Regions from separate parts of the Microbulbifer jejuensis genome, predicted to be linked through region 2. Evidence: predicted binding sites of a transcription regulator. Region 2 holds the regulator's gene; the other holds the start of a gene.

Region 1 (16,332 bases), on a different contig from region 2:
GAGGCCGGCCTTTCGCCGCGGTAGCGGGCCAGGGCGCGAAAAAACAGGGCATAGTCCGCAGTGCTGTGTTGCAGCAACTGCAGCAGCGCCGCACACAGCTTGTGGTCGCTTTCCTCCTCGGTGGCCAGACCCAGTTTGGCGCGCATACGCGCGGCGTAGGCATCGGTGACCATGGGCTGAAACTGCTCCAGACAGTCGCGCAGGATTTCCACGTCCACAACAGCGGAGAGGGCATGGGCCAGGGCATTCAGGTTCCACAACACCACCCCGGGCTGCTGTGCGAAGGCGTAGCGACCGGTGTGGTCCGAGTGGTTGCAGATATATGCGGGATCGTAATCGTCCAGAAAGGCGTAGGGGCCGTAGTCGAAGGTATCGCCGATGATCGACATATTGTCGGTGTTGAGTACACCGTGGGCGAAGCCCTCCGCCTGCCAGTTGGCCACCAGTTCGGCGCTGCGTCTGGTCGTGAAGCGCAACAGCGCCTCGGCCTGCCCGCCCGCGCTGAGCCCCTGGGAATCCGCGACAAAGCGCTTGCAGATTTCACCGATCAACTGTTGCAGGGCCTGCAGTTGCTTGGTGTAAAACAGGTATTCGAAGTGGCCGAAGCGCACGTGACTTTCGGCCACGCGTATCAACATGGCGCCATGTTCAATCTGCTCGCGCGTGACCGGCTCGTCGCTGCCGACAATACACAGGGCGCGGGTGGAGCGGATGCCCAGCCCGCTCAGGGCCTCCCCCGCCAAGTACTCCCGCAGGGTGGAGCGCAGCACCGCGCGACCGTCGCCAAAGCGGGAGTAGGGGGTCAGGCCGGCGCCTTTCAGGTGTAGTTCCCAGCGCCGCCCGGCCTGTTCGATCTCCCCGAGCAGCAGTGCACGGCCATCCCCCAAATCCGGGTTGTAGACCCCAAACTGATGACCGGCGTATTTCATCGCAAAGGGTTGGCTGCCCTTGAACAGTTTGGCGCCCGAGCCCAACTGGGCCCAGGTGGGGTTTGTGGCCTCTTCGGGATCAATGCCCAGCAGCCTGAGTACTGCCGGATTGGTGTCGATCAGCCTGGGGTGCCTAAACGGCGTGGGGGCGATGCGGGTGCCGAAGGCGTCACCCAGATCGGCGTAATGATGGCTGAGGGTAACTTCGCTGAGTTTCATAGTGACTGAGTGTAGGGTGGAAAGTGGTGCTGAGCCCGGTGCGCAGCCTGTGCGTATCGTCAACCCTGGGGGAAGTCATACAGCCAGCAGGCGCAGCGGATGGGGTTGCGATTGCCAGTGCTGCTCCTCCTGGTAGAGCAATTCCTCGATGGCCGGGCTGTCGTCCAGCCACAGGCGCTCGATCTGCAGGCGGTAGGCGTCACCCTGGTCGGCCAGGTTGATGCCGCGCAGAGAGCGCTCGCTGCGGTCGCGGTGGATAATACAGCCCAGGCGCAGGCACAGCAGCAGGTCCGGGCTGGGGTGGAAGCCGTAGTGTTCCCTGGGTTTTTTGATACGACCGCGTTGGTTGCGCACCAGGTAGGCCAGGTGTTCCTGCTCACTTTTGGAAAAACCCGCCATGTCGGCATGTTTGATCATATAGGCGCCGAGCTTGCGGAAGCTGCTGTGGGTCAGCGCCAGGCCCAACTCGTGTAATTGAATGGCCCAGCGCAACCGCTGCCTGCCCTCGGGTGGACAGGCCGGGCGCAACTGCTGCAGCAGCTTTTGTGCGGTATCGCTGACGCGGCGGACTTGGTTGGTATGCACCTGCCAGCGTTGCATCATTGCCCTTATGGTCTCGGTGCGGCGGTCCCCGCCGTGCAGCCGCCCGGCCAGGTCATGCACGATGCCTTCGCGGATCGCGTAGGAGGAGACCGCCATGCGCTGTATGTCCAGTTCGCAGAAAATGGCGTGGAGTATCGCCAGGCCGGCGGCAAAAACCGGGCGCCGCTCCTCCTCCAGATGGGGCAGGTTCAACTCGGCGATATGTTCCACCCCGGCGACTGTGTTTGCCAACTGGTCGATGTCCCCACGCTTGATATCGGCCACTTCGCCGCCGTTGAGTACCCGGGATACGGCCTTGATGGTGCCGGAGCAGCCAATCACCTCGGCTTCGGCGGCCATGTGCTGTAATTCCTGCAATTTCGCGCGCGCCGCCCGCTGTGCCCGATGGAAATGGTTGACGGAGTACCTGCCGATAATGCCATCGGCAAAATAGCGCTTGCTGTAAACCACACAACCCATATACAGGCTCTGCAGTTGCTCCGGCGCTTCGCAGGCGCGCACCAGTTCGGTGGAGCCGCCGCCGACATCGATAATGCAACGCTGCCGTGGCGGCTCATCCGCGGCGGCCATCACACCGGTATAAATCAGGCGAGCCTCCTCAATGCCACTGATAATTTCCACCGGCGCGCCGAGGATGGACTCCGCCTCCTCGAGGAAGGCGTCTGCACTGGCCGCCGCGGCGCGTAAAGTATTGGTACCCACCACGCGGATATGGTCCGAGGGCAGCTTTTCCAGTACCGGCCGGAAGCGTTTGAGTGCCGCCAGGGCGCGTTTGGAAACCACCGGGTCCAGGTGGCGTTTCGCATCCAGGCCCTCGGCGAGCCGCACCATGGCGTGGTCCGTATGCAGGCGCAGCATGCGCTGGCCGCGGAATTCCGCCAGCAGCAGGTGAAAGCTGTTGGAACCCAGGTCGAGGGCGGCGTAGCGTTCTATCGGAGTCTGCATTGGCATCCCGGCTCCCACGTGAATTGAGATGGTAAACTGCTCTACTATTAACGGTATAACCCTGTGCTCAAGATAGGCGTCCCCGGCCATTGGGAAACCGGCCTTTGAGGTCGGGGGTCAGCTTTTGTGGCATTCCCCGTATCCGGGTGTGCAGCGCAGCCGGTCGGCAGTCACCGGTTCTGTAGCGCACATCGGGTTGTAACGGGTCCATAGCCGCCGGGTTTGGCCCGGTTGCCACTCCCCCGGGGCAGATGGAAATTCACAGGAAGCCGAGTGTATTTTCGCAGATCGCCCATGCCTAATGATATACCCCTCTACCCGAAAGAATTGAGTTGGTTGTCATTCAACGAGCGGGTATTGCAGGAAGTGGAGGATGAAAGCGTGCCCATTATCGAACGGGTGCGCTTTTTGGGGATTTTTTCCAATAACCTGGATGAATTTTTTCGCGTGCGCGTTGCGGATGTGCGCCGCCTCGCGGCTTTTGCCAGAGGAGAACAGCAGAAAAAGCACTTTGCCAAGCTGCTCGGGCAGATTAACGAACGGGTATTGCGCCTGCAGAGGCGCTACGCCCGCGCTTATGCCAAGGTGCTGGCAGGTTTGGGTAAAGAGGATATTCATGTGGTGAAAGAGAGCAAATTAACGCAGCGGCAGCGAAAATTTGTGGAGGACTATTTTCACCGGGAGGTACTGCCGGAACTGGAGCCGTTTTTTATCGATGACCGCGAAACCATGCCCCTGCTCAATGAGGCGCGTATCTACTTTGCGATCCAACTGCAGTTGAAAGACGGTTCGCTGCGCTGTGCAGCGATGGATATTCCCACCAATACACTGTCCCGCTTTGTCTTGATCCCCCCGCGCGAGGGCAGGCGCGAACAGGTCTATATCGTACTCGACAATATTATTCGCGCTTGCCTGATGGAGGTATTTCGCGATGTCCTGCCCATTCGCTCGGCGCGTGCGTATATGTTCAAAATCAGCCGGGATGCGGAGCTGGAACTGGGCGAGCAGATTACCCAGAATCTTGTCGACCGCATGGAGAAATCCCTCAAGCGGCGCAGGCGGGCCGATCCGGTGCGCCTGGCCTACGATGCGGAAATGCCGCAAACGCTGCTGAACCTGGTGAAGGAAAAACTGAAGATGGGGCGCTACGATACCTACACGCCGGGAGGGCGTTACCACAATTCCAAGGATCTGATGAAATTTCCCGCGGGTGCTGCCCGCCACAATTACAAACCTCTGGTACCGCTGCCGACCCTGCCCTGCGGCGAGAGCGCCTTCTCCCATATACGCCGTGCCGACCGCCTCTATTACTACCCCTATCACGATTTTCGCGCAATCTCCAACTTGCTGGCTTCCGCCGCCATCGATCCCCAGGTACGTGAAATTCGCATTAATCTCTACCGGGTGGCAAAAAACTCCCAGGTGGTTGCTGCCCTGATCAATGCGGTGCGCAATAACAAAAAGGTGGTTGCGGTTGTGGAATTGCGCGCACGTTTTGATGAACTGGCCAATATCCACTGGTCAGAGGAACTGCGCGATGCCGGGGTCGAGGTAGTCTACGGGGTGCCCGGCTTAAAGGTGCACTGCAAACTGATCTCGATTATCCGGCGGGAAGAGGGGCAGACGCGATATTACAGTCATTTGGGCACGGGCAATTTCAACGAGAATACCGCGCGCATCTACTGTGACTTCAGCCTGCTCACCAGCAACCAGGCACTGGGGCGGGATGTCTACAACGTGTTTGAATTGATCCGTTCCACCCGGCGCCGTCCGGTATTTCAGCATATTGCGGTTTCCCCGCTCACGAATCGCGCGGCCCTGATGCAGGCGATCGACAGGGAGATAGAGGCGGCAGCCCAGGGGCGCCGTGCCGAGCTGTTTTTCAAGTGCAACAACCTGGTGGACAGCCAGATGGTAGAGCGCCTCTACCGCGCCGGCGCTGCCGGGGTCAAGGTTCGCATTATCGTGCGCAGCATGTGCACGCTGGTCTGTGAAACCCCGGGGCTCTCGGAGAATATCCAGGTGATCAGCCTGGTGGACAAATTCCTGGAGCACGCGCGGGTGTATATTTTCCACAATGGGGGGGAGGAGTTGATATGGATGTCATCGGCGGACCTGATGACACGCAATCTGGATCACCGGGTCGAGGTGACCTTCCCCATCACCCAGAGCGTGCATCGCGGCATAGTGCGCAAAATCCTCGAGCTGCAATGGAGTGACAACCAGAAGGCGCGGATTCTGGATGCGGGGCAGAGCAACCGGCGTCTGGCCAGTAACACACCGCGGGGATGCCGCGCCCAGGATGCGATTTATCGCTATCTGAAACAGCACAGCACCGCCTGAGCCCCTCAGTCCGGGCTAAAGCCCACCAGTTGTCCGCGGCTAAAAGAGAAGCGATAGCGCTGCCCCACCTGCAGTTGTTCGCTGCAGGGAGATTGAATGGTCATGCGCGGATAGTGCGGTGTGATCGCCCAGGTCTGGAAGTCGTCGCCGGGCCCGCGGCCGATCAGCCAGTAGTAATCCCCGTTGTTGCAGAAGGCCTGCGGGGCACAGCGTTCTCCCCCCCACACGTAGGCGTTGACATCATACTGCACAGGCAGGCCGGGGTTTTCCCGAAAAGGTCTGCGCAGGTTGCTGGTAAAGAGGTAGAGATCGTCAAAGGGAATCGGGGGGAATCCCCGTGCAGGGGTGGTACAGCTGACAACCTGGGGTTTGCCGGTGATTCGCGTATGGGCTGGGGGCACCTTTTCCTTGCCCGCAATGGCCATTTCGCTGGGGAAGTAACCACAGCCGCTGGCGGATAGCAGGGCCAGGGCCACAAGGGTTGCACCCCATGCACGAATACGCACGCATCACCTGTTCAAGTAGCGGAGACCTTCTACCAATATAGCTATTTATTACCCAGCTACTGTCTGTGTGCAGACGCCGGGGAGCGGCGGCGAAAGCGCCACTTGCGCCGGTAGGGGAATGCGCTCTCCACATGGCCGGCGTGTATGCGATCCTGAAGCCGCTTCCAGTAACGGTAGTCGTAGAGATCACTGTGAAGCTTCTCGAAGGCGGCGCGCGCGGTGGGATTGCCGGAGAAAAACAGGCGGAACTCCTCGGGGAATACGTCCGCGTCATCTACCGTATACCAGGGCTTGTCCGCCAGTTCCTGCTCGGCGGTTTGCGCCTCGGGAATCTTGCGAAAGTGGCACTCGGTCAGAGGGCACAGCTCGTCGTAATCGTAGAAAACCACACGGCCGTGTCGGGTGACCCCAAAATTTTTCAGGAGCATATCGCCGGGGAAGATATTGGCGGCGGCCAGTTGCTTGATGGCGTTGCCGTACTCCTCCATGGCTTCGCGGGTTTCCTCTTTGCTGGCGCTTTGCAAATACAGATTGAGCGGCTCCATGCGCCGCTCTACATAGAGATGCCTGATAATGACCCACTTGTCGGTGATCAACAGCTTGGAGGGTGCAAGATTTTGTAGTTCCTGCAGCAACGCCTCACTGAAGCGGTTGCGGTAGAAAATAAAGTTGGTGTATTCCTGGGTGTCCGCCATGCGCCCGACCCGGTCGGAGCGGGATACGAACTTGTATTGTTCGCGGACAATTTTTTCAGTGACGGTTTTTGGTCGGTCGAAGTGGTCCTTAATCACTTTAAATACCACCGGGTAAGAGGGCAGGGTAAACACACTCATCACCATGCCCTTGATGCCCGGCGCAATCACAAATTGATCGTTGCTCACTTTCATATGGGCGAGAATATGCCGGTAGAACTCTGTCTTGCCGTGTTTGTGGAAGCCGATCGAATTATACAGTTCGGACCTTTCCTTCAGGGGCATAATTGTGGAGAGAAAGCGCACGAAACGGGAGGGAATGGGCGCGTCCACCATAAAGTAAGAGCGGGTAAAGCTGAAGATGATACTGGCGGAATCGTTACTGTGCAGCAGGGTGTCGACAAAGACGCCGCCGCGGCCATTGTTCAGACAGGGCAGAATTATGGGCACCACTTCACCGTGAAAGATCATACGCCCGACCAGGTAGGCGGCTTTGTTGCGATAGAACACCGACTCCAGCATGTCCACACGCAGTTGTTTCGCGCTCTCCAGATTGGCCAGTGGCACCGAGCGCAGAGCGGCACAGATATTCTCCACATCGCGCGGCAGATTTTCCCAGGGGACGGAGAAACCGAAGTCCGTGAGGATCTCTCCCACCATCTGTTCGAGACCATCGCGGGCGCTGTAGCTGATATAGATACTGTAATCCCTGAGGGGCTTGTCGTCGGGGGTGCGCGAGGGTTTCACAAAAATATTACTGTCGTGAATATGGGCGTGGTCGAACTGGCTGCAAAAGACCGAGTTAAAGAAGGTTTCGGCGATTTCGTAATTGCTGTGACTGGCGATCAACTGCGCGTAGGTGGCGCGGGCATCCCGCCATAGCGCCAGGTGGCTGGTGTCTTTGCTGGTGACGGAGTGCACCAGTCTTAACACCTGGTTGACCTTGGTTTTATACAGGTCGATGCGCGCTTTGCTGACCTGTCGCACCGCCTGCCAGGCAGCGGTTTCGAAGCGCGCCTTGGCGCCCAGGGTGATGTTCTGAAAATCTGCAAAATACGCATCGAAGCCATTCAGGATGGTTTTGGCGATGCGGCGGGCGGTCGGTGAGTGGTTGGTCATACACTAGACTTTGGTTCTGGGGCACAAGGTATCAACCCGGCCATCAAACCCGTCTTCCGGGATTTGTTTGATGGCCACCTCTGAAATACTGGCGCAATTTCGTACCGTTGTTGTTTGGGATCTGATGTCGGCCTGCGATCTGCACTGGAGCGCGAAAGGATAGTAGCACGGTACGCCGGGGTAACAATTGAACGATTGGATCAACAGCTTTGTCATTTTCTTCGCAGTGATCGACCCGGTGGGTACACTGCCGGTATTTATTGCGGTTACCGCCGGACACGCCGAATGGAAAAAGCGCAGGATCGCTTGTCTGGCAGTGCTGGTTGCCACCGCTATTCTGTTGTTCTTTTTGATTGCGGGTCAGTTTTTACTGGAGGCCATGGGGGTGCCGCTGTCCGCTTTTGAGGTTGCCGGTGGCACTGTGCTGTTCCTGTTTGCCCTCACCATGATTTTTGGCGAAAGCAAGCCCGAACAGGAGATGGAATTTGTGCGGGAGGGCCATGAAACGGCCATATTTCCCCTGGCGGTGCCCTCGATTGCTTCACCCGGGGCAATGCTCGCGGCCGTTGTTCTGACAGACAATAATCGCTTCAATGTGATGCATCAATTGAAAGCCGCGTCGGCAATGCTGGCTGTATTGCTGATCGTGCTGGTGCTCATACTGATGGCCAAGTGGGTGTACCGTTTAATTGGACCTGCGGGTGCCAGTATTGTCAGCCGGGTAATGGGACTTATTTTGGCCTCGGTGGCAACAACGAATGTATTGCTGGGGATTCAGCAGTTCTTCTCAATCTGATTTGTAGCGCCTCTATCGGGATGGGGTATCGGTAGACACCCACCGCTGTAAAACTCAACACTTAACAGGATCTCCAGGCTCTGTGGAGGGCGGAGCAGACCCTAGCTGCCCACCTCCCTGCCATCGACCCGGTAGATGGCCAGTACCGACGGGCGTGGCGGGGACTGTGGGTCGTTATCTGGCCAGCGGTGCAGGGGGTTGTCATAGGTGGAACTGCGCCCTTGCGCGGGGTGTTGTACAGACACAAACAGGGTTTTGCCATCGGGTGTAAATTCCGGGCCACAGGCTTCGGCACCCCGCGGGCATCCAAAAAAGTGCTTTGGCGCGGCGCGCAGGGGGCCCTCGGTGGCCATGGCCCAGAGACCGTCGTGAAAACCAAAGCGCTCGCAACCATCGGTGGCTATCCACATATTGCCGCGGGGGTCGAAGGCGACATTGTCCGGATTGGCAAACCAGCCGTGGGGAGAGATGCTGTCGCTGGACTGCTGGCCATAGGCACCCCGCTCGGCGGGGTCCCCGGCATTGGGATCGCCTCCGAGTAAAAAGTGCTGCCACTGGAAATGATCGCTTGTGTGGTCGCGGTGACCTGTGGTCCCCGGCGGTGCAATTTCCAGGACGTGGCCGCGGGTATTGCGCGCGCGGGGGTTGGCGGCATCGATATCGCTTTTGCGACGCTGTTTGTTTTTGGTCAGCATCACGTAGGTGCAGTCATTATGGGGGTTGGTCTCCACGTCCTCGGGGCGATCCATGGGGGTGGCGCCCAGTAGAGCCGCGGCGCGGCGTGCATCGATCAGAACATCGGCCTGGTTGCGAAACCCGTTCCTTTCTGTGAGCGGCCCCTGCCCATAGCGCAGCGCCAGCCACTCCCCCTGGCCATTGTCTGCAAACCTTGCGGCGTAGAGTGTGCCTTCGGTCAGCAGTTCCCGGTTGCCGGCATGGTCTTCGGGCCGATAGATGCCCCGGGAGATAAAGCGGTAGACAAACTGGTGTTCGTCATCGTCGCCACCGTAGGCCACCACCGCCTGGCCAGGCTTGCACACTAGGGTAAATCCCTCGTGCTCAAAGCGCCCCAGTGCTGTGAGCTTGCGCGGTCTGGAGGCTGGATTGTAGGGGTTGTATTCCACCATCCAGCCAAAGCGGTTGGGTTCGTTGGGCTCCACCTGGATATCGAAGCGGCGATCATAGTTCCCCCAGTTGCGGTTCGAGGGGGTGATACCAAAGTTGCGATGATTGCGCGCCTCGCGGGGGTCTTCTATTTTTTCGGGGTCCCCTTGAAAGGCACTGCCAAATCCCTCTTCCGCGATCAGTACTGTCCCCCAGGGGGTTTTGCCGCCCGCGCAGTTGCCGATGGTGCCCAGCACCTGTCTGCCAGTGGGGTCTTCTGCCGTGCGCAGTCGCTTGTCCCCCGCGGCCGGGCCGCTGATGTCCATTGCCGTGGTTGCGGTAATTCGCCGGTTGTAGGGACTGCTTAATTGTATCTGCCAGCCATCCGGGCCGCGCTCGATTTCCACGACCGAGTGACCGCAGGCGGCCTGCTCCACCGCTACATGCGCGCCACTGACACCGCGAGTGGCGCTGTATGCGTCATTGTAGCCGGAAAACATCAGGTGGGGCTGGGTGTATTCGTGATTGACACACAACAGGCCGCGATCGCTGTTGCGGCTCTGGGCGTGCATATCCCCCCGGTTCGAAGGGGCATTCGGAGCCAGCGGCATAAAAGCGATGAAATCATTGTTGTAGCCAAAACGCTGTTGCTGGCTTTTGCTGTCCAGGCTTTCCGGGCGAAAAGGTGCGTCTGTCTCAAGGATGGCATCCCCCCAGCGCAGTAGTATGTCGGCGCGGTAACCCTCAGGCAGGTGGTGTTCGGAATCCAGGGTGTGTGGAATTTCCGTAAAAGAGAGGTTATCCCTGCGGCTTTTTTTATCCTTGCTGCTGCAGCCGGGCAACAGCATGAGTTTGCCGGCAGCCCCGGCAGCCGCTGCGCTACCCAGGGTTTTCAGCAGGGTGCGTCGCGGGGGTTGATTGGGTTCCTGGCTCACATTTTGCTCCGATAAAGGACGTTGATGGGTGTGATCCGTCGCCTTGATGGATCTCCGCGGTACTGAGCGGGCACCGGGCTGTACCCACTCCATAGCAAACGCTAGTCCACGCACGCTTCAGCTTTTCATAGGGAGATTAGCGATCAAATTTGAAGGATTAATGACACCTTAAAAAAAACGTCACGCAAAAGTCATAGTCACCGCTTAGTCTGCGCAGCGCTTAAAGACGCCACCGGCAAAATGGGAGTGGGGATGTGATGAAATATAAAAGCCAGTGTTTGCGGCGGCTGGACATGCCTTTGATGGCGCTCGCTGCTGCCTTTAGTGCGGCAGGTGCGATTGCGCAGCAAGACGGACCACAGGCCATGGAGACGGTAGTGGTTACTGCCCAGGCCAGCAATGCACGCAGTGATATGGAACGTCAACGGGACGCCAATAAACTGGTGGCGGTGCAGACATCCGATGCGATCGGTGAACTGCCGGATGCGAATGTGACCGAGGCACTGCAGAGAATGCCCGGTGTATTTATTGCCCGCGATCAGGGCGAAGGCCGCTTTGTGGGCGTGCGCGGAATAGATCCCAACCTGAATGCTGCGACGATCAATGGGATAAGCCTGCCTGCACCGGAAACCGATAGCCGTGCCGTGGCTCTGGATGTTATCCCCTCGGATTTGCTCGCCACCCTGGAAGTCTTTAAGACCCTGACCCCGGATATGAGTGCCGATTCGATTGGTGGGGCCATCGAAATCAAGAGCCTCAATGCCCTGGATTACGAAGACAGCCGATACAAGTTCAGTGCCGAGAACAGCTACAGCAGCCTGCAGGAAGAAAACAGCCCCAAACTTGCCGCGAGCATGACTCGGGTATTTGCTTTGCCCAGTGACAGAAGGCTGGGTGTGGCCCTGGCCGTCAGCCAGCAAAAACGCCATTTCGGCTCGGAGAATATCGAAACCGATGGCCGCTGGGAGCGCTTTAGCGCAGTGGATGGCAGCACCGGTATCGGTGCCAGTGAGATTGAGCAGCGCGACTACACAATCACGCGGGAGCGCACCGGCGTTGCGGCCAATTTTGATCTGGATCTCGGCAATGAGGCCAGCCTCTACCTGCACAGTCTGTATTCAGACTTCTCAGACGAGGAAATCCGCCAGCGCAATGCCTGGAAACTGGATGCGGAGCGGGATGCGCCGGAAAGTATCTCGGATAATTCGGCAGAGTGGGAGGAGGCAGCGCTGGAAAAATCCCTCAAGGATCGTCGGGAACAACAGGAAATTCTCTCTGTGGTTTTCGGTGGCGAGCACTATTTTGACCTTTGGAATTTCTCCTATGCCCTGGGATACTCTCACGCAGAGGAATCGGAGCCCCACCGCCGCGATACCACTTTTATTCTAAAACCACTGCGCCTGGGATACGTGGAAGCCGGTAAAACCCCGCGTATGGCCGTGGGCAGTGAAGGGCTGGAGAAAGTGCTGGACCCGGCCAGCTACCAGCTGGATGAACTGGTCATCGAGGACAATCACACCGAGGACGGGGAACTGAGCCTGCGCCTGGATTTCAGTCGTGAACTCGAATGGGCCGGCAATCCGTCCACCGTACAGTTTGGCCTGCACGAGCGTCAGCGGAAAAAGCAAGGGGACTTGAACGCGACGGTCTACGAGAGTTTCGCAGGCGATTACACTCTGGCTGACTTTGTCCACAACGACATTGATTACCATCTGGATACTTTTGGTCCGGGCATCAATGCCGGCAGCCTCAATCGTTTTATCAACGCCAATCTCGCCGACTTTGCGCTGGATAAAGCCGAAACTGCACTGTCTTCTGCGCGCGATTACACCATGCGCGAGGATATCAGTGCGCTCTATGTTATGAATACGGTGGATTTGCAGCGATCCCAATGGGTCTTTGGGGTGCGCTATGAGTATACAGACTTCACTGCCGAGGGTGTGCGGGTGGTTGAGTCGGAGGAGCCCATTCCCCAGGCCGAGCTTATTGCCGAAGGGGTCTATGCCAGTGGAGTCGAGTACCGGCGTGACTATGGGCTGTTTTTCCCCAGTGTCAATTTCAGATACGACTACAACGACAACATCGTACTCCGTGCGGCTTATGGCGAGTCCCTGTCGCGACCCTCGTTTGGTTACCTGAACCCCTCTCCAGCCAAAATCGAGTACGATGAGGGCGAGTTGAAAGTGGAAGCGGGCAACCCCGGCCTGCAACCTTACCAATCCCGCAATCTGGATTTCTCCGCCGAGTACTACGCCGATCAGTTGGGTATGTTTTCTGTAGGCCTGTTTCACAAGCACATAGACCATTTTATTGTCCTGTCCGATGCATCCAGCACAGCGGATTTCCGTCAGTATGTGGGGACTCTGCCGGTGGAGGAAGCGGAAGTCCTGCAGCCCATGAATGGCGACAGCGCCCGTATCGGTGGCGTTGAGCTGGCCTGGACCAGGGGCTTTGACAATGGCTTTTTGCTGCGCGCCAACGCCACCTTGACGGATTCTCATGCGCGCCTTGGCCTGGGGGCGGACAGGCAGCGCGGTGACAGCATCTCCCTGCCCTCGCAGGCAGATGTGGTGGGCAACTTTGTCGTGGGTTACGAGCGCGATGCATTCAGCCTGCGTTTGTCCGCCGCTTTCCGCGGTGAACGCCTGTTGGAAGTGGATCTTGAAAACGCGGCAGGTGATCGCTATGAGGATGATCACCTGCAGCTGGATTTTTCCGCCCGCTACCGTTTTGACAACGGTCTGCAGTTGACCTTCACCGGAGTGAATCTCACCGATGAACCCTATTATGTGCACAGTGCCGGTTTCAATGGGCAATATGAAGAGTATGGTCCCACCTATGCACTGGGCCTGAGCTATAGCAGCTTTTATTGATCCAACAGGTATTTTGGGGCCTGTTTGCCGCCAGTCGCCCATCAATCCCGGTGCAACTGTCCCGGGCCCTATTCAGTGGCAATCTCAGCGATTGCCACTGGTGAAAGCCGGTTGTGGCAGGGCGGGCTTTAAGCACACCCGGTGAACCAGTTGGGATTTTGTTGTTTTGTCTTTATTGATTTGATGTCTGATATGAAAAGAACGTGTTTTTGTACTGCAGGTATACTGCTGGGCGCTCTTCTGAGCGGTTGTGATGGTACATCCGATACCCCTTTACAGGGGGAGAAAAAACTGCCGAGGCAGGAAATTGCTCTGGGCGCTATTAAAGCGGAGCAGATGGTGCCGGTGCAGCTTGACGGCCGGCAACGCTTTCTCTTGGCCAGTGAGCGCCGTGGACTGCTTTTGCTGGATTGGGGTGGTGACACCCTGGCGGCACAAGCGGGCAACCTGGAGCAACTGGCCGCGCAGGAACAGGCAGATGGCAGTGTACTGGTGGCCGCTTACAGCGATGCGCAGGCACAAATAAGCCTGTACAGGATACGCCAGCCCTCTTCCGGCGAAGGTCCGGCGATCCAATACCTCGGCAGCCGCTCCGACTTGCCCCCGCAAAGTGCTCTGTGTTTTTCCCGCCAGGGGAATCACACCCAACTGTTCGCCATCGGAGAAGACGGTCTGGGGCACGAGTATCTGATCAAGCCGGGCATCCGGCAGTGGGCATTGATTGAGGTGCGCTCGCTGTACTTCGGTGAGCAGGTCAATGCCTGTGCGGTGGATGTGATCACCCAGCGCCTGCTGATATCCCAGCCCCCCCTTGGCGTGATCAGCCTGAATGCCGATGCTGAAAAGGATGAGGAACGCAAGTTATTGATATCGACCGCGCAGCTTGGTGAGGATTTTGGCGGCTTGTGGGTAGAGCCTGCCACTAACCATATGTGGCTGACTGCAGGTGATCAGTTGCAGCGCTACGACCTGCAGGCCGCGGACGCTGGACCCCAGTGGCGTATTCATATTGCGCAGGCACACAACCCGGTTTCCCTTGCGCTGCTGGATGGATCACTGCTGGTGCTGGATAACGACAGGGATGCCCTGTTGTATTTTGATGCATCGCCGCCGCTATCGGGGCTGCGGGAAGCGCCCTCGGGAACCGGTGTAGTCGCTGCGCGTATTCCCGCTCGGGCCCAGACACAGCCCGTGGTATCCGCCGGTGATGCCGCCGATGATCCGGCAATCTGGGTCAACCCCGAAGCGCCGGAAAACAGCCTGATTTTTGGCACCGATAAAAAAAGGGGCCTGAATGTCTACGATTTATCCGGCAGACTGGTTCAGCACTTTGCGGTGGGACGTGTGAACAATGTGGATATACGCCCTATAACGCACCCCCGCTATCGCGCCCTCGCGGCCGCATCCAACCGCACAACACCGGGTGTCGATCTGTTCGCCATTGACAGGAGCGGGCGAGTGGAACATCTGGGCCTGCGTTCAGTTAGCCTGCAAGATCCCTATGGTCTGTGCCTCTACCGGAATGGCAATGACCTCCTGGCCTGGGTTTCCGATAAAGTAGGTGCCCTGCACCAGATGAAAATCCAGGTGCCCGAGGATGGTCAAAACTGGCAGCTGCACCAGAGTGCCCGACTGGATGTCGGCAGCCAGGTGGAAGGCTGCGTGGTGGACGACGAAAACGCACGGCTGTTCTTTGGCGAGGAGGATCTCGGGGTATGGCGGCTGGACCTGGACGCCTTTGATGCCGGTGGTGCGCGACCGCAGTTGGTGGCGGAAGCGGACGGAGAAAACCTGGTTGCGGATGTGGAAGGTCTGGGATTATACAGGGCGGGCGATAGCGGCTACCTGGTCGTTTCCAGCCAGGGCAATGACAGCTATGCATTGTACAGTCGCGATGGCAACGAATTTATTGGCAATTTCCGCCTGGGGCTGAATATCCACGCGGGCATAGATGCCAGCTCAGAAACCGACGGCTTGGCAGTAACCAGCGCCAATCTGGGCGCCGAGTATCCGCAGGGATTGTTGGTTGTTCAGGACGGTCGTAATCGTATGCCCGATGCGGCACAGAATTTCAAACTGGTATCCTGGCAGGATATTCGTGAAGCGCTGGCGCTGCCAGATACCAATGAACCTTGAAGCCTGATACTGAGCTGCGTTGCCCTTCAGTGCCCCTCGATACGGTTTTTTGCACAAAGCGGAATTTCACGGATAGGGCAATACAGGCCGATAGCACAGAGAATGAAAAGTAACCCCGGATAGGTTCAATCCGCCCCGCCTTTAGAGGCGCTTGGAGGGTCACTTTTGACAGGCTGAACCTGTATCCGGGGGATGGCGCGGGAGTATGAACGGTGGCGCGGGACGTCAAGGCTAGAGCCCTAATGCCTCGCGAAGTTCGGCCAGTTTATGGGCATTTTCCCGTTTCGACAGCGGTTTACCTGGGGTCTCTTCCAGCTTCAGGGGCTCCGGAGCGGTGAGCTTTTCTCCTTCCAATACCCGCGCACAGAGTTTGCGATAGTGGTCGGCAAAGACCGGGTAGGCCACTGACTCTGGATTGTTGGCGAGAAAAAACCAGTTGGATTCGCGCCCTGCATAATACACCGCCGGGTGGCTCCAGGTGTGGTTGGTTTTCGGGCTGGGTGCGTTGCAGGCTTCGCGGTAGGCGGCGCGGGTGTCCGGAAAACCGTTTTCTCCAGCGGCGCACAGCAGCAGCATTTTGTGTATCGTGGGAAGGTACTCACTGTGCAGAATAGCGCGTTTGGCGCCCTGCATAATCTTCTGCGGCGCAAGGGCAACGAGGGCTTCCAGCCACAGGCGCTTGGCGTGGTGCAGCGTTTCGGTGTCGGGGAAAGCCGCGCTGAACTGGTTGTGGTAGTTCAGCTTGAACAGTGCGAAAACCTCGTTGATCGCGCGCTTCTTTTCATTCAATAGTCCCTGCTCCGCGGTATTACCAGCTTGTGTCTGTGAGGATGTCGCCGATTGGGCGGTCGCGGGTGCGCTGGTTTGCGCTGTTGTTGGGGTCTTGCCGTTTGCCATAGGAGTCTCCAATTGCCAACTTGTTGCGCTGCGCCCATTGGTGGCGCGCGTGACGCACGAAGACGGCGTCCCAGCTCTTGCGCGCGGCGTTCTGGCCGCGCCAGTAAATAATAAACTCCGCAACCAGAGACAGGGCGAAGTCGCGCTCTATCTCGCACTGGTTTACCAGGTGATTGAGGCAGTCGTCCCCTGGCTGCCAGTTGCGCGAAATGGACTTGGCGACAGGGTTCTTATC
Region 2 (16,332 bases):
CCGCTCATATTGAGGGTATTGAATAACAGGCCAAGGGCAATACCCGCGCCCATGGCAATCACAATTCTGGTAGTAAGCCCCATAACAAGCTTCTCTCTGTGTATTTGTTGTTTTCAATGCTCTGCGCACTATATCTATTGAGACCGCGGGGAGCAAAACTGCAACAGGAAGGGGCCAGCCGTTAGCGGGCGAGGTACAATGTCCCTTTTTCCAGATTGCGGAGTGATCGTTGTACCAATCCCCGTTTGTGCCCACTGGCGATTGGCATGGGCAGCTGCTTGAACCGGCGCACCCCCAGCCCCCACAGATGCTGTTGCCCTGGCTGGAATACCCCGGTTCGCTCACCGCTGCACTCAAGCGACAGAGCCGGGGGGATTTTCGCGTGCAGGTGCTGAGTCAGTGCTGGCAACTGCCCCTCGCGGAGGAGTGCCGCGCACTCAATTTGCGCACACACAGCCGCGCGCTGGTACGCGAAGTGCTGTTGTACGGTCGCGGCCATCCCTGGGTCTATGCCCGCAGTGTCCTGCCTTTGCGCAGCCTGCAGGGCAAATCCCGCAACCTGCGCAGTCTGGACAACCGACCACTGGGGGAGTTGCTGTTCAGCGAGCCGGGCATGCGCCGAAGCGATATTGAATTCAACCACCTGCAACGCAATCCCCGCTTGCAACTGGCAGCACTCTGTCGCGAGGATGACAATGCCTGGGGGCGCCGCTCCACCTTCTGGCTGCGGGACAAGCCTCTGCTGGTGGCCGAGACGTTCCTCTCGAGCTTCCGTCCCGGCGGGCCGCCCAAGGCCACCGGACCCGACGATAAAACCCTGGGAGAGAATCCGCCTTGATCAGCCAACAGATTGCCCGGCGTTGGCCTGCAGTGATGCCCTACTGGCAGCTGACCCGTATGCACAGGCCCATCGGCACACTGCTACTGCTGTGGCCCACCTGGTCCGCGCTGTGGCTCGCTGCCGGCGGCTGGCCGGGATGGCACCTGTCGGCCGTGTTTACGCTTGGGGTGATCCTGATGCGCGCAGCCGGCTGTGCGGTCAACGACTTCGCTGATCGCGAAATTGACCGCCATGTAAAGCGCACAGCGACGCGCCCGCTCGCCACCGGCAGTGTCACCCCGCGCGCGGCCCTGTGGCTCTTCGCCGGACTCAGTCTGGCGGCCTTCGCACTGGTGCTAACCACCAACAAACTCACGATACTCCTGTCGCTGCCGGCCCTGGCGCTCGCCTTTTGCTACCCTTTCGCCAAGCGCCACACCCATCTGCCGCAGGTAGTCCTGGGAGCCGCTTTCAGTATGGGCATCCCCATGGCATTTGCCGCGGTCAGCGGCGAAATCCCCCCCCAGGCATGGTTGCTGTATACGGCAAACCTGTTGTGGACCCTGTGCTACGACACCTTCTACGCCATGGTGGACCGCGACGACGATCTGAAAATCGGAGTGAAATCTACGGCGATCCTGTTTGGTGACATGGATAGAGCCATGACTGCAGCCCTGCAGTTGCTGGTAGTGATCGCTCTTTTGCTCCTCGGTCAGCGCTTTGGCATGAGCGCCATCTATTATTTAAGTTTGGTGGCTGTGACCGCCCTCTTTGTCTACCAGCAGTGGCTGATTCGCAAACGGGAACGGGATGCCTGCTTTCAGGCTTTTCTCAACAATAACTGGGTGGGTTTGGCTATTTTCACGGGAATATCCCTGCATTATCTGCTGAATTAGCCCTGGATTGGGAGCCGCGGGACGGCCGTCATATATTTGTCATACTATTCCCGTTTAATCTCCGGCGGAAACGGGAAATCCTGACAACAGCGCGGGAATAGCAGACAAATGCACAGTAAAACGATCCTGATTGTCGATGATGAGGCCGCCGTGCGCGATATGCTGCGGGTGGCGCTGGAAATGGCGGATTACCGCTGTCTGGAGGCGGAGAATGCGCGCGAGGCCCACGCCCTGGTGATCGATGAAAAACCGGACCTGATTCTGCTGGACTGGATGCTGCCGGATGTATCCGGCGTCGAACTGGCCCGACGCCTCAAACGCGACGAGTTGACCACTGCTGTACCCATTATCATGCTCACCGCCAAAGGCGAGGAAGATAATAAAATCAAAGGGCTGGAAACGGGCGCCGACGACTATATCACCAAGCCCTTTTCCCCCCGCGAACTGGTGGCCCGATTGAAAGCGGTGTTGCGCCGCGCTGGCCCGGCCACCCCCGAGGACCCACTCAGCGCCGGGCATCTGGTACTGGACCCACTCAGCCACAGGGTCACCATCAAGGGCCAGCCGGTCGATATGGGCCCCACGGAATTTCGCCTCCTCACCTTCTTCCTCTCCCACCAGGAGCGCGCCTATACCCGCACCCAACTACTTGACCACGTCTGGGGTGGCAATGTCTATGTGGAGGAGCGTACCGTGGACGTACATATCCGCCGCCTGCGCAAGGCCCTGACACTGGACCGCCACGACCGCTATATCCAGACGGTGCGGGGCACCGGCTATCGATTTTCTGTGCAAACTGTCGAAAAAGTGTGACAATTTCACACGACAGATACTGATGCCCGCGGAATTCCCGCCGGTGCGCCCTTTGCGCAGCGAGTGGATGCCGGGGAGCGATTCAGCCGGGGAGGAAATGATCCCCTCTGTTGTCCGTTTGGTAACACGACTAGGCTATGTTTGATCGCAGTATTGGCGAGTTTTCGCGTTTTGTCCTTATCACTCTGGGCTGTACTATCCTCGGTTTCACCTGGGGCAGCTGGTCGATTGCCCTGATCGCAGGGCTGTCCGTCTATCTGGCGTCGCTGTTGTGGCAACAGCAACGCTTCAACCGCTGGCTGGCGGGCGGCCGACGCGGCCCGGCACCCTCCGCCTTTGGTATCTGGGGGGAGATCTACGACGATTTCTACCGTATGCAGCGCCGCCACCGCCGGGAAAAACAGAAACTGCACGCCATGTTGCGCCGGGTACAGGACAGCACCAACGCCCTGTGCGAGGGCATAGTGGCACTGGAGAACGGCGATAACCTGGCCTGGTGGAACCCCGCCGCCGGCGAGCTCCTCGGCCTGCAGGCCAGTGATACCGGGCAGTCGCTGGTCAACTTTGTGCGTGACCCGGGCTTTGTCAGCTACATGCACAGCAATGACAGCAGGGTGCGGGAACCCCTGACCCTGCCGGCACCCGGCAACGAGGCCCTTCGCCTCCAGCTCGAAGTCACCCGCTACGGCCAGGATGAAGCGCTGGTCATCGTTCGCGATATCACCCGCCTGCGCAACCTGGAGCAGATGCGGCGCGATTTCGTCGCCAATGTTTCCCACGAGCTGCGCACCCCCCTGACCGTGATCACCGGCTACCTGGAAACCCTGCAGGGCAGCGACTTGGCACCGCCGGTCTGGCAGCGGCCCCTGGCGCAAATGGAGGAGCAGGCCGTGCGCATGACGGCACTGGTCAACGACCTGCTGTTGTTGGCACGCCTGGAAACCTCCGAGTGCAAGATCGGGGATGTGCCGGTGGATGTACGCGAACTGATGGGGCGGGTTGCGCGGGAGGCACACAGCTTCAGCGGCGGCCGCCACAAGGTTGTGGTGCAGTGCGAAGCCGACAGCCGTATCCTTGGCGACGCCGGCGAGCTGCACAGCGCCTTTGCCAACCTGGTGCTCAACGCCGTGCGGTACAGCCCAGCGGGGGGGGCAATCCAGCTGCGCTGGTGGCAGGATAACCGTGGCGGTCATTTCAGCGTACAGGACCAGGGCATCGGCATAGACCCGGTGCATATTCCCCGACTGACAGAGCGTTTCTACCGGGTCGACCCCGGCCGTTCACGGGACAGTGGCGGCACCGGGCTGGGATTGGCGATCGTTAAGCATGTACTGCTGCGCCACAGTGGGGAGATGAGCATAGAGAGTACCCCCACCCAGGGCAGTACCTTCACCCTGCACTTTCCTGAGAACAAGTTGACCGCAAAGCCCGTCCGCACACCGGAAACCAGCGAAGAGATGGCCGATACCTAGGACGGCTTACTCCAGCTCTTCCAGCTTTACCTGTTCACCATTTTTCGTGTAAGTAATGTTGTCGTCATCGCCAACCGGTGCGCTCTCCCTGCGTAGAATCAGGTGGTGTAGTTGCAGGTCACCGTCGCGCAGCAACAAGTGCTCATTACCGTCATCATCGGTGGGTAGCGGTTTACTGCCCAGCACTGCTTCGCGCAGGGCACGCAGGCGGGGCACATCCCGGTAGCGACCCAGGTCGTTGGAGAGGCGTGTTTTCATACGTTCACTCTCGTGCAGGACGGCAACGGTCTCGCGGTATTTGGCGAAAAAGAACACAGCGCCAATGGCAAAGACGACAATGATCAATACTTCAAACCATGCAGGCATAGTGACTCCTCGTTATCGCTTTCTACGCCAGGCCACCAACTGGTTATTGGCCGGCAGGTAGTTTAACTCTTCACGCTTAAACCCTGCATCTGCAGCCAGTTGATCCAGCCACTCGAGCGCGCGAATACCACTTAAGGGGTTGCGCTCTTTTAACCAGAGATCAAAATCGGCATTGCCGGGTCCGATAAACGCCCCGGCAATTTTCATAGGGCCGTAGACAATCAAAAGTCCACCGGGCTGCAGTACCGACGGCAACTGTTGGAAAAAGCGCTCTACAGACCCCACAGACATAATATGCAGGGTATTGGCGGTAAAAACCGTATCGACACTCAGCGCGGGCCAGGGCGCATCGACATCCAGGGCCAGGGGGTCACTCAGATTGTCGGCTGGGGCACTGGCGAGCCAGGCGCGGACCCCGGACAGCATCTCCTCCCGCTCGGAAGTCTGCCATACCAGGTGCGACAGAAACGGAGCGAAGTACACCGCGTGCTGGCCGGTACCACTACCCACTTCCAGCACCCGTTGATGATCGACCAACAAGCGGCGCAGGTGCTGCAAAATTGACTCGCGATTGCGCGCGCAGGAAGGCGCATCCGGAAGCGGTAAATCCCTCATTGCCCCCCGTCCCGAGTAAATACCCAGTCGCGCTGGCCGGACATCTCCGGGCTATAGCGATAACCCGCCATAGTAAAATCCTTGAGCGTTTGCGCTTTTTTTACCCGTTGATCAATGGCCCAGCGACTCATCATGCCGCGCGCCTTCTTGGCAAAGAAACTGATCATCTTGTACTGGCCATTCTTCAAGTCCTTGAAGTGCGGTGTAATCACCTCTGCATCGAGCGCACCGGACTGAACCGATTTGAAATACTCATTGGAAGCCAGATTGACCAGCTCGCGGCTCTTCAAGCTGTGCATCTGCTGGTTAAGGGCCAGGGTGATCCGATCTCCCCAGAACTCGTACAGGTTCTTGCCGCGGGCATTTTCAAACCGGGTACCCATCTCCAGGCGGTAGGGCTGCATCAGGTCCAGGGGACGCAACAGGCCGTAGAGGCCCGAGAGCATGCGCAGGTGCTTTTGAGCATAGGCAAAATCGCGCCTGCCTAGGCTTTCAGCCTCGAGGCCGGTATACACATCGCCTTTGAAGGCAAGCAGGGCTGGGCGCGCATTCCGATCGGTGAAAGGCCGCTTCCAGGTCTGGAAACGGTCATAATTCAGAGTGCCCAGCTTGTCGGAAATCTTCATCAGGCTGGAGATCTGCTGCGGACTCAATGTCCGCAACGTCTTGACCAGCGCCGCGGATTCCGCCAGAAAATCCGGCTGGGTTGTTTTCAGCGTGGGAATATCGCTTTCATAGTCCAGCGACTTGGCTGGAGAAATCACTATTAACATCGGATACCTTACTTGTCACTGCTGCGCGATCCGTCCCCAGCGCCTTGCTGGTAGCGGCACCAGGGTGGGCTGTGGCCCGCTATCTGGTCGATTCGCCTGAAAATTCCGCGCATTCAACCCCGGGAGCGAAGACCCTGCCGGCTTGCGGACCTACTCGGGTTTTAGAATATCCTGCCACCAGTTCAGCGGCGTCTGACCATCCTTGGGATCGTAGACATTGCCGTAATACCAGACACTGTCAGCTCCGTCACAGACATTGTTGAGGATTTTCTCAATTTTGTCGAAGCCACAGCTGACATGAATGCTGTACACCAACAGCCGAGGCTGTTCAAGGTCCAGTTCACCACCCAGCTTTTCCAGCTGCGGAGTCAGCCGATCTGACAAGTCTGCGCTGTCCGTGCGGAAGAATACCCGGATCGCCAGGTTGCCCGAGCGCTTGATCAATTCAAACTGCTGGGTGTCCTTATCCACCTTGATACGATCACCACTGGCGATGCCTTTAACAAAGGCCGGGGAGCGCACCAGCTGACAACAGTCCGCCTCATTGACCCGCACCTGCAGGCGCTCCACCACCGGCTCGCCATCGGAATTGGTACCTGCGAATAACTCGATTACCTGAAGTGCCGTCATAGCCTCTCTCTTCCCAGACTGTGTACAATGGGTGATCTTGGAACACCCGGCATTATACAGGGAGGCAGGCAATGATCCCGCGAACCCCACGTTTCTCCGCCTGCATCGCCAATGCAGCGCTGGTAGCAGCGGTATCCATCAGTGGCTGCGCTGTGAACCCGGTCACCGGGGAAAAGCAGCTCTCGCTGATCTCCGTTCAACAAGAACTGCGCCTGGGACAGCAGCAATACCCCATCAATCAGCAACAACAGGGCGGCCAATACACTATTGATCTCCACCTGCAGGACTATGTGAACAAGGTGGGGCAAAAACTGGCACGGGTTTCAGACCAGCCACAACTGCCCTATGCATTCGTGGTACTGGACAATGCCGTACCCAATGCCTGGGCCCTGCCCGGCGGCAAAATCGCCATCAACCGCGGTCTTCTGGTACTGCTGGAAGACGAAGCCGAGCTGGCCGCCGTTCTCAGCCACGAGATCGTTCACGCTGCAGCGCGGCATTCGGCCACTGCCCTGTCCCAGCAGCAGGTACTGGGCGCCGGGCTCGCTGCTCTGGGGGCAGCAACAAAAGATACCGCCTACGCCGACCTGATCTCCACCGGCAGCCAGTTGGGCGGCTCTGCCTATATTGCACGTTACGGTCGCAGCAATGAGCTGCAGTCCGATAAATACGGTATGCAATACATGGCCGCGGCCGGCTATGACCCCCAGGGTGCGGTACGCCTGCAGCGCAAGTTTGTCGCGCTGTCCAAAGGCCGCCAGGCCAATGGTCTGGAAGCACTTTTTGCCAGCCACCCGCCCTCGCAGTCCCGCGTCAGCGCCAATATCGAGCACAGTCAGTCTCTGCCAACAGGGGGGGTTACCAATCGCGATGCCTATCAAAAGGCGATAGCCCAGCTAAAGCGTGATGCCACTGCCTACAAGCATTACGATCAGGCTCTGCAAGCGGCAGGTAAGCAGCAATACGACAATGCCCTCCGTCTTGTGCGCAAGGCACAGCAGCAACAGCCCAAGGAAGCGACCTTCTTTGCCCTAGAGGGCGACCTGCTGGCGCAGAAGAAGCAGTACGCAAAAGCCCACAAGGCTTACGACCGCGCCGTGCAGAAAAACCCCATTTTGTTTTCCCACTGGTTAAAGCGCGGAGTCGCCAGTGCGGCGCTCAAGGATTATGTTTCGGCGGAGCGGGATTTAAGCCGCTCACTGCGTTACCTGGATACCGCTTATGCCCACTACTACCTGGGCGAAGTCTATGCGCAACAAGGCAAGCTGAGGGATGCTTACAAGCACTACCAAACGGCTGCCGGGGCGGGCGGGGAGATCGGCGCTAAGGCGCAGGCGCGGGTGCAGGCGTTAACAAGTAAAAGGTAATTTTTCTTAAAGGAATAGCTGAGAGAAAATCTTAAGAAGATAATGACCAAAGAAAAGGGCTATCAAAGATAGCCCTTTTCTTACCGACACTTACAGCTGAACAGTTAAACCCAGCTCGAATTTGTCTACCTCAACATCTGCATTTGCAGCCACAGCAAAAGCTTCATTACCAAAGCTGCGAATATTTAAATCATCAGAAAAAACAGTGCTGTAGGCCGCTTCTACTGCAACATTGCGACTGAAGAAGTGAGAGAAGCCCACCTTATAGTCTTCATTTTCATCCACTGTAACGCCAAATGCCGTATTCCGCGTGAAGTAGTAATCCGCACCGAGCTGCCAGTAATCATCCCCTTCATCAAAGTTGGCATAGGCAAAATCCGCAGTTAAGTATTGATCATTACCCAGGCTGGCAAAATACTTGGAGGAAAAGACACGCACGTCAAACTCATCATCTGCAGCAAAATCAAAACCGATATAATCGGAACCGCTCAACTGATGATTATAACGAGCCTCAATAAAAGTTTCGTCACCAAAGTCTGCATCAGAATGAGACAACTTCACCAAAAAGTTAGGTGTAAACAGGTAGCCAAGAGAAACTACATTAACATTGTCATTATCAATTTCGGTTAAATTTGCACCGAAAACCAAGCCGTTCCCGGCAAAATATTCACCGGCAACAGCAAAATTATCCATATCAAAGCTACCCACATCGTAGTGGAGATAAGCTGCTGATAGATTGCTGGCTTTATTAATATATTCAAACTCTTTCAGGGGGCCCAGGGCCTCCTTGCCATCGAAGTAGTAAGTGGTTTCGGCGCTTAGCCGGTTGCCATCATTGTCATCAAAATCCAGATTAGAATATCCAACAGTGGTAACAGAGTTATATTCCTCTGCAGTGGCAGTGGCCGCGAGAATCATCAGGGGAAGAGCAGCGAGCTTGAATCTCATGACAAAATCCTTCATTAACGATAGATCCAAATTGGGCTGCGGATTGTAGCAGAATTTTTTTTATCCGCAACAACACCAAATTACAAAAAATCAGTTAATAAAAATTTTGCGGCGAGAAGAATGAAATCAAAGGTCAAGTTGAATTTTAAAACCTTGTAGATTAAAAATTTGAAATTGAAAATGTAATCCCCTGTAATCCCGTGTAAGCGGCTAAAAATAAACTTTCTTATATAAACGACAAGGGATCGCGTACTTTGATTTTTTAAAAATTCTGATTTTATTCAGCGTGCATTCAGGTTTGCTTGGTTACGATGCATCATATTCAACATTGACAACCCACTGCGGATCTTCGAACTCGCCCAGTGAACGTATCTCGACAAAAGGCGCTACGCTATGAATGATTGTATTGATCTCGGCTGAATCCCGTGCCTGCATTGCATCCCTGTCTTCCTTGCTGCGCCAGCTGGCAATGGCGATCAATCTGTTTGGATCACCAATGTCTCGGTGAAGTTCCGTACCCATGGCACCAGGGGACCGCTGAATTAATCTGGACGCCCTTACCCAGGCCTCGGCATATTCCTCGGCACTGAAGCCTTGCTTGATACGAATCTCGAAAATATATTTCATCATTTCCCTCAAAAGCGTCTTTAGGCGAAAATCCGGCAATAAAAAAGGCCGCATTGCGCGACCTCTTCAGCGGGCGGAGGAACTCAGGGTTTCCTCAGATTTTTCTCATGCCCGTGCCGAATATCCGCTCCCTCCACCAAATAAACCACCTGCTCGCAAATGTTCTTCGCGTGATCGCCGATGCGCTCCAGTGAGCGCAGGGTCCACAACACATTGATTACCCGCGAGATACTGCGTGGGTCTTCCATCATATAGGTCACCAGCTCGCGCACTGCGGTACGGTAATCCATATCCACCTGCTCATCTTCCGCCAGGGTGCGCAGAGCCGACGCCACATCGAAACGGGTGTAAGCATCCAGGGCATCGTTGAGCATCTTGCGCACGGCGTTGGCGATATGGCGTATCTCAGTATAACCCCGCGGCGAGGTACCCTCGTCAGTCAGCGCTATCGCCATTTTCGCGACTTTGCAGGCCTCATCGCCGATGCGCTCCAGGTCGCGGGCGATGCGGGTTACCGACATCACCATGCGCAAATCCGATGCGGCGGGCTGGCGCTTGGCAATAATCAGGGTCGCGTGCTCATCCAGAGCCATCTCGCTTCTGTCGATTTCGTCTTCGATCCGCAGAACTTTTTCCGCCAATTGACTGTCGGCATTGGACAGGGCATCCACAGCGTCGGCCACCTGGCGGGCGACCATACCACCCATCTCCAACATTTCAGTCTTGATACCCTCCAGATCCTCGTTGAACTGGCGGGAGATGTGCTGATCAAAGTGCATTTCCATGGTTAACCCTCGGGGCAAAGCTGGCTCAGCCGAAGCGGCCGGTGATATAGGCTTCGGTTAATTCATGCTCGGGATTGGTGAACACGGTTTCGGTATCGTTGACCTCGACAAGATGTCCGAGGTGAAAGTAGGCGGTGCGCTGGCTGACGCGGGCCGCCTGCTGCATGGAGTGGGTCACAATGGCGATGGTGTAGTTTGCCCTAAGCTCGTCGATCAATTCCTCAATGCGCGCAGTGGCAATCGGGTCCAGAGCCGAACAGGGTTCGTCCATCAGGATCACCTCCGGGCTCACCGCAATGGCACGGGCAATACACAAGCGCTGCTGTTGGCCACCGGACAGACCGGTTCCCGGTTTGTTCAGGCGGTCCTTCACTTCATTCCACAGACCGGCTCGGTACAGACTGTTTTCCACAATCTCATCCAGTTCCGCACGGCGGCTGGCAATACCGTGGATCTTGGGACCATAAGCGACGTTTTCGTAGATGGATTTGGGGAAGGGGTTGGGCTTCTGGAACACCATGCCCACCCGCGCACGCAAGGGCACCACATCCACCTTGGAGCCGTAAATGGGTTCACCATCCAAACTCAGCTCACCTTCGACGCGGCATCCTTCGATGGTGTCATTCATACGGTTGAGACAGCGCAGGAACGTAGATTTACCGCAGCCCGATGGGCCGATCATGGCCACCACTTCGTTGCAGCCGATATCCAGGCTTACCGAGTGAATCGCCTGGATCTCTCCATAGCATACATTGACATCGCGCATACGCAATTTGGCGGTCTCAATAAAAGGCCGGCCCACGGTTTTTCTCACCTCGGCCGAATGCGCCACACTCTCCACACCCAAAAGCTCGACTTGTGCCGCCTCAGTGCGTGCGTTGGCATCCAGGGTCATGGTACTCATAAATAATCCCGCTCTCTGATCCTCTGCGCTCTGTTACCAGCGGCGCTCCAGTTTCTTTCGAAGCAATACCGCGCAGGTATTCATTACGATCAACACACTCAGCAGCACCATAATGGCGGCAGAGGTGCGCTCCACAAAGGCGCGCTCCGGGCTGTCGGCCCACAGGAAAATCTGTACGGGCAACACGGTGGCCGGATCAGTAATGCCGCCAGGCACATCGACAATAAACGCAACCATACCGATCATCAACAGGGGTGCCGTCTCTCCCAATGCCTGAGCCATACCGATAATCGCACCGGTGAGCATGCCGGGCATGGCCAGGGGCAGTACATGGTGGAAAACCACTTGCAAGGGTGAGGCGCCCATGCCCATGGCGGCTTCGCGGATGGAGGGCGGAACGGCCTTCAACGCCGCACGGCTGGAAATAATAATCGTCGGCAGGGTCATTAGGGTGAGCACCAGGCCACCGACCAGCGGTGCCGAACGGGGCAGTTCAAAGAAATTGATAAAGATCGCGAGCCCGAGCAGACCGAATACGATGGAGGGCACTGCGGCGAGGTTGTTGATATTCACCTCGATTAAATCCGTCCAGCGGTTCTTCGGCGCATACTCCTCCAGGTAGATAGCCGCAGCCACCCCGATGGGGAAGGATAGGGTTAGCGTCACCAGCAGGGTAAACAGGGAGCCCATCAAGGCCGCACGGATACCCGCCTGCTCCGGCTCGCGGGAGTCACCATTGGTAAAGAAAGTGGTATTGAAGCGCTTTTTCAGCTCGCCGCTACCCAGCAGCTGCTCGATCCAGCCGGCTTTTTGATCCGAGGTGCGACCGCGAAAGCCCGCCTCGGAACCCTTCAGGCTTTTGACAAAAGTATCCACATCATCATCGGCGGCAAGCCAGACGGTCTCACTCCCGCCGAGCAGCTTCGGATTGTCGGCCAGACGGTCACGCAGGGTAAAGGGAGCGCCGGAGGAAACCAGGCTGTACAATTCGCGCTTGGTACTGCGGCCGGTCACCGAGGGAAAGCGCTCGCGCAGGGCCTGACGGATCACACCGGAGAAGTTGGCCCAGGCCAGGCTCTCGTCATCCACCGTATCGATACCGAGTACCTGCGCATCGTAGTGCACCTGCAACTGGATAGCGGTCTGCATGAAGGCACCGCTGCCCTTACTGATAATATCGCTGAACAGAATGACGACCGCGAGTACGCCAAAAGCAATACTGGCAATGCCCAGCCCGCGGAAGAGCTTTTCCTTGCGATGGCGGCTGGCGAGACGCTTTGCAATGCGCTCGCGAACTTGTGCCTGAGTCAGATCAGTCATACTGCTCCCGGTATTTTTTCACTACATGCAGGGCGATAAAGTTGAGCACCAGGGTGGAAATAAACAGCATCAGGCCCAGAGCAAAGGCGGCGAGGGTTTTTGGACTGTCAAATTCCTGATCCCCAACCAGCAGTGTCACTATCTGTACCGTAACGGTGGTTACCGACTCCAGTGGGTTGGCGGTGAGATTGGCCGCCAGCCCTGCCGCCATCACCACGATCATGGTTTCGCCAATTGCGCGGGATACCGCCAGCAACACACCGCCGACGATACCGGGCAAAGCCGCCGGAATCACCACCTTGCGCACAGTTTCGGAGCGGGTGGAACCGAGCCCGAGCGCCCCGTCGCGCAAAGATTGCGGCACCGCGTTGATCACGTCGTCAGACAGGGAGGAAACAAACGGAATAATCATAATCCCCATCACCAACCCGGCGGCCAGTGCGCTTTCACTGGATGCCTGCAGCCCTACCGAAGTGGCCAGATCGCGAATGAAGGGTGCCACGGTAAGGGCCGCAAAGAAGCCGTATACCACCGTGGGTACACCGGCGAGAATTTCGAGGATGGGCTTGGCCAGCGCGCGCACGCGCCGGCTGGCATATTCGGCCAGATAAATAGCCGCCATCAAACCCACAGGCACCGCCACAAACATGGCGATGGCCGACACCATCAGGGTTCCGGTGAACAGGGGCACAGCACCGAAAGCGCCGCTGGAGCCCACCTGATCGGCACGCAGTGCCATCTGCGGGCTCCAGTGCAGGCCAAAGAGAAACTCGCTCACCGGTACAGACTGGAAAAAACGCAGGGATTCAAACAATACAGAGAGCAAAATGCCCACTGTGGTGAAAATGGCGGCACAGGCGCAGGCGACCAAAATGGCACGCAGTACTTTTTCTACTTTCTCCCGCGCACACAGTTTTGGCGAGCAACGCAACAGGGCAAAAGCGGCCAGCCCCACTGCCAGCGTCAAGCTTAAAAAAGCCTGCAAGTTGCTGGAATTGTGGCGCAGGCGACTGAGGTAGTCCGCGGCCGATTGCAACTGAGGCGTTTTTTCTCCAATCAGATGACCGGCGGAGAGATTCTGAATTTGGGCGTAGAGCAGATTTTGCCCAGAGGGCGTGTCGGGCTTGTCGGGGAGACTGCCCAACACCATCGCGCGGATAACCGCATCGTCGAAGGCGATCCAGGCCCCCAGCAGCATCAGGGCTGGCAGGCCGCACCAGAGTGCGGCAAACAGGCCGTAGTAACTGGGCAGGGAAGCCAGGTTGCGCACGCCACCGAGACTGCGCGCGGCGCCCAGTGCCCGGCTGAAGCCCGTACCGTAGACTGCCAGTACCAACAGCAGCAGGAGGGCGAGCAGGGTGGGGGTTTGCATTAATTTACCTTGCTGTAAGGGGTTGCTGTGGGCATTATCCTGACTTTTCCTTGGGTTTTCATGTGACTGTGCATAAAGAACGGCCAAGCCCTCTCGAGCTTGGCCGCCAAGTCCCTTTGACCATATTACTCCAGAGCACAACTATTTTGCAGCGAGATTACCCAGCGCATTCAGCTTGCGCACGTCGGCGGCAACCTGCTGACGCTGCTCCTCAGGCAGTGGGATCATGCCCTTGTCTGCCAGGTAACCCTCTTCCCCCCAGGCGCGCGCGTTGGTAAATTCCGCCAGGAACTGCCTGATGCCCGGAACCACATCGGCATGGGCCTTTTTCACATAGATAAACAATGGGCGGGATACCGGATAGCTCTGGTCGGCAATAGAGTCAAACGTCGGGGCCTGACCTTCGATCAGAGAGCCCTGTACCTTGTCGGCGTTCTGGTCGAGGAAACTGAAACCGAAGATGCCCAGGGCATTGGGATTGGCGACCAGCTTATTCACGATCAGGTTGTCGTTTTCACCGGCTTCAACATAAGCGCCGTCCTCGCGCACATTGTGGCAGATCGCCTTGTATGCGCTCTTGTCTGTTTTTTTCATGGCCTTGATCCAGCCAAACGTTTTACACCCCCCCTCCATGGCCAGCTCGACAAAGGCGTCACGGGTGCCGGAAGTGGGGGGTGGGCCCAAGACTTCGATACGGAGGTTGGGCAGCGCCGGGTTGACGTCTTTCCAGGTTTTATAGGGGTTAGCAACCAGGGTTTTTGAGCCATCCGGGTTGGGCACTTCCTTGCCCAGGGCCAGAAAGATGTCCCTGCGGGACAACTCAAACGGGGCCAGCTTTTTTGCATTGGCGAGCACAATGCCGTCGTAGCCGATCTGTACCTCTACGACATCGACGCCATTGTTGTTACACATCTCCAGTTCGGACTGCTTGATGCGACGGGAGGCACCGGTGACATCCGCAGTGCTCTCGCCAACCCCCTGGCAGAACAGTTTCATACCGCCGCCGGTGCCTGTGGATTCAACAACCGGGGTCTTGAACTGGGTCGCGCGGCTGAAACGCTCCGCCACCGTGGTGGTAAAGGGGTAGACGGTAGAGGAACCGACAATACTGATGTAGTCGCGAGCCGCCATAGCCACCTGGGCGGAGGCGAGGGTCAGCGCCGCCAGGGAAGTTGCCAGAATTTGCTTGTTCATGTGGAACTCCAGTGAGTGTTTTTTATTTCACGCGGCGATGCTAGGAACAACGGGTGACGATTCTATGAATAAAAGATGACAAAAAGGTTACAACCTTGGAGTTTGCTCCGCTGGTGCCGGAACGGGCAAAACGGTAACCTTCACAGCATCGAGATAACAATAAGATGTTAGAGAGAAGCCCCTATGGCATTTCTGTTGCGAGGAGCGCGTGTGCTGGAAGCGCTTGCCAGGCGCACCGGTCACCTGCTCGCCTGGTTTACCCTGGCCATGGTATTACTGCAAAGCGGCATCGTAGTGCTGCGCCACATCTTTGACAGCGGCTCTATTGCCTTGCAGGAGTCCGTTGTCTACTTGCACAGCGCCGCCTTTATGCTCGGACTGGCCTATGCACTGCAAACCGATACCCATGTGCGTGTGGACGTCTTTTACCGCCGTATGCACCCACGGGGCAGGGCCTGGGTCAATGCCACCGGTTATCTCGTCTTTTTGTTGCCCCTGTGCGGCTTCCTCTTGACCAGCAGCTGGCGGTTTGTCCTGAACAGCTGGCGGGTATTCGAAGGCAGTGCCAATGCCGGCGGCCTGCCCGGGGTCTTTCTGCTGAAGAGCCTGATTCCGCTGGCCGCAATCACCCTTGCCCTGGCCGGCGCAGCCCAGTTTATCCGCGCCTTGGTACAGCTGATGGAAGCAGCCGCAGTGACAAAAACTGCTGCAATCTCGCCGGTATTACCCAAACAGGCAGAAGAGACCGAGGTATGATCGAGTTGGTCCCCCTGCTGATGTTTGCCGCCATCTGTGCCCTGCTGATGTTCGGCTATCCGGTGGCCTTTACCCTCGGCGGCACAGCCCTTATCGCCGCAGGACTGGGTATAGTCTACGGTGTCTTCGACGCGGAACTGTTGCGCGCCTTTCCCGATCGCCTCTACGGCATTATGCGAAACCGCACCCTGGTAGCCGTGCCGCTATTTGTCCTGATGGGCGTCATACTGGAGCGGGCCAAGATCGCCGAGGATCTGCTCGTCAACCTGACCAAGGTCTTTATGGGCGCGCGTGCGGGCATGGCCATCTCTGTAGTGGTGGTTGGGACACTCCTCGCCGCCAGTACCGGTATCGTCGGCGCCACTGTGGTCACCATGGGACTGATGTCTCTACCCACCATGTTAAAGCAGGGCTATTCGCCCACACTCGCCACCGGCACCATCTGTGCCACAGGTACCCTGGGACAAATCATCCCGCCGTCAATCGCGCTGGTACTGTTGGGCGACACCCTTTCCAATGCCTATCAGCAGGCACAGCTGTCTGCCGGCATCTTCAACCCCACGCCCATCAATGCCGCCGACCTGTTTATCGGCGCCATTATTCCCGGTCTGTTACTGGTAGCGGCCTACATCATTTACCTGTTGCTGATTGCGCGCCGTAAACCGGCCTCGGCC

The links. The regulator PhoB, encoded in region 2, activates phosphate uptake and scavenging genes when phosphate is short. The targets are predictions, from matches to a motif close to TGTCATAAANNTGTAACA.
Region 1: a site for PhoB is predicted at 10,340-10,357, ahead of ACL7TT_RS02055 (PhoX family protein). Genes of this name have one in related genera too.

The regions. Positions count from the first base shown of each region.
Region 1 is NZ_JBLBUB010000002.1:155,568-171,899, forward strand. It holds gene ACL7TT_RS02025 (protein adenylyltransferase SelO) at 1-1,148, opposite strand, end outside; gene ACL7TT_RS02030 (Ppx/GppA phosphatase family protein) at 1,224-2,702, opposite strand; gene ppk1 (polyphosphate kinase 1) at 2,991-5,039, shown strand; gene ACL7TT_RS02040 (hypothetical protein) at 5,045-5,545, opposite strand; gene aceK (bifunctional isocitrate dehydrogenase kinase/phosphatase) at 5,602-7,356, opposite strand; gene ACL7TT_RS02050 (MarC family protein) at 7,544-8,152, shown strand; gene ACL7TT_RS02055 (PhoX family protein) at 8,254-10,191, opposite strand; gene ACL7TT_RS02060 (TonB-dependent receptor) at 10,449-13,064, shown strand; gene ACL7TT_RS02065 (phytase) at 13,257-15,200, shown strand; gene ACL7TT_RS02070 (replication protein P) at 15,432-15,989, opposite strand; gene ACL7TT_RS02075 (DnaT-like ssDNA-binding domain-containing protein) at 16,009-16,332, opposite strand, start outside.
Region 2 is NZ_JBLBUB010000007.1:36,307-52,638, forward strand. It holds gene ACL7TT_RS06015 (dicarboxylate/amino acid:cation symporter) at 1-83, opposite strand, end outside; gene ACL7TT_RS06020 (chorismate--pyruvate lyase family protein) at 230-838, shown strand; gene ubiA (4-hydroxybenzoate octaprenyltransferase) at 874-1,716, shown strand; gene phoB (phosphate regulon transcriptional regulator PhoB) at 1,825-2,529, shown strand; gene phoR (phosphate regulon sensor histidine kinase PhoR) at 2,667-4,001, shown strand; gene ACL7TT_RS06040 (hypothetical protein) at 4,008-4,367, opposite strand; gene ACL7TT_RS06045 (DUF938 domain-containing protein) at 4,380-4,982, opposite strand; gene yaaA (peroxide stress protein YaaA) at 4,979-5,755, opposite strand; gene ACL7TT_RS06055 (DUF4265 domain-containing protein) at 5,906-6,385, opposite strand; gene ACL7TT_RS06060 (M48 family metalloprotease) at 6,457-7,752, shown strand; gene ACL7TT_RS06065 (putative porin) at 7,843-8,700, opposite strand; gene ACL7TT_RS06070 (antibiotic biosynthesis monooxygenase family protein) at 9,007-9,381, opposite strand; gene phoU (phosphate signaling complex protein PhoU) at 9,411-10,112, opposite strand; gene pstB (phosphate ABC transporter ATP-binding protein PstB) at 10,138-11,016, opposite strand; gene pstA (phosphate ABC transporter permease PstA) at 11,050-12,336, opposite strand; gene pstC (phosphate ABC transporter permease subunit PstC) at 12,329-13,708, opposite strand; gene ACL7TT_RS06095 (PstS family phosphate ABC transporter substrate-binding protein) at 13,850-14,902, opposite strand; gene ACL7TT_RS06100 (TRAP transporter small permease subunit) at 15,086-15,658, shown strand; gene ACL7TT_RS06105 (TRAP transporter large permease) at 15,655-16,332, shown strand, end outside.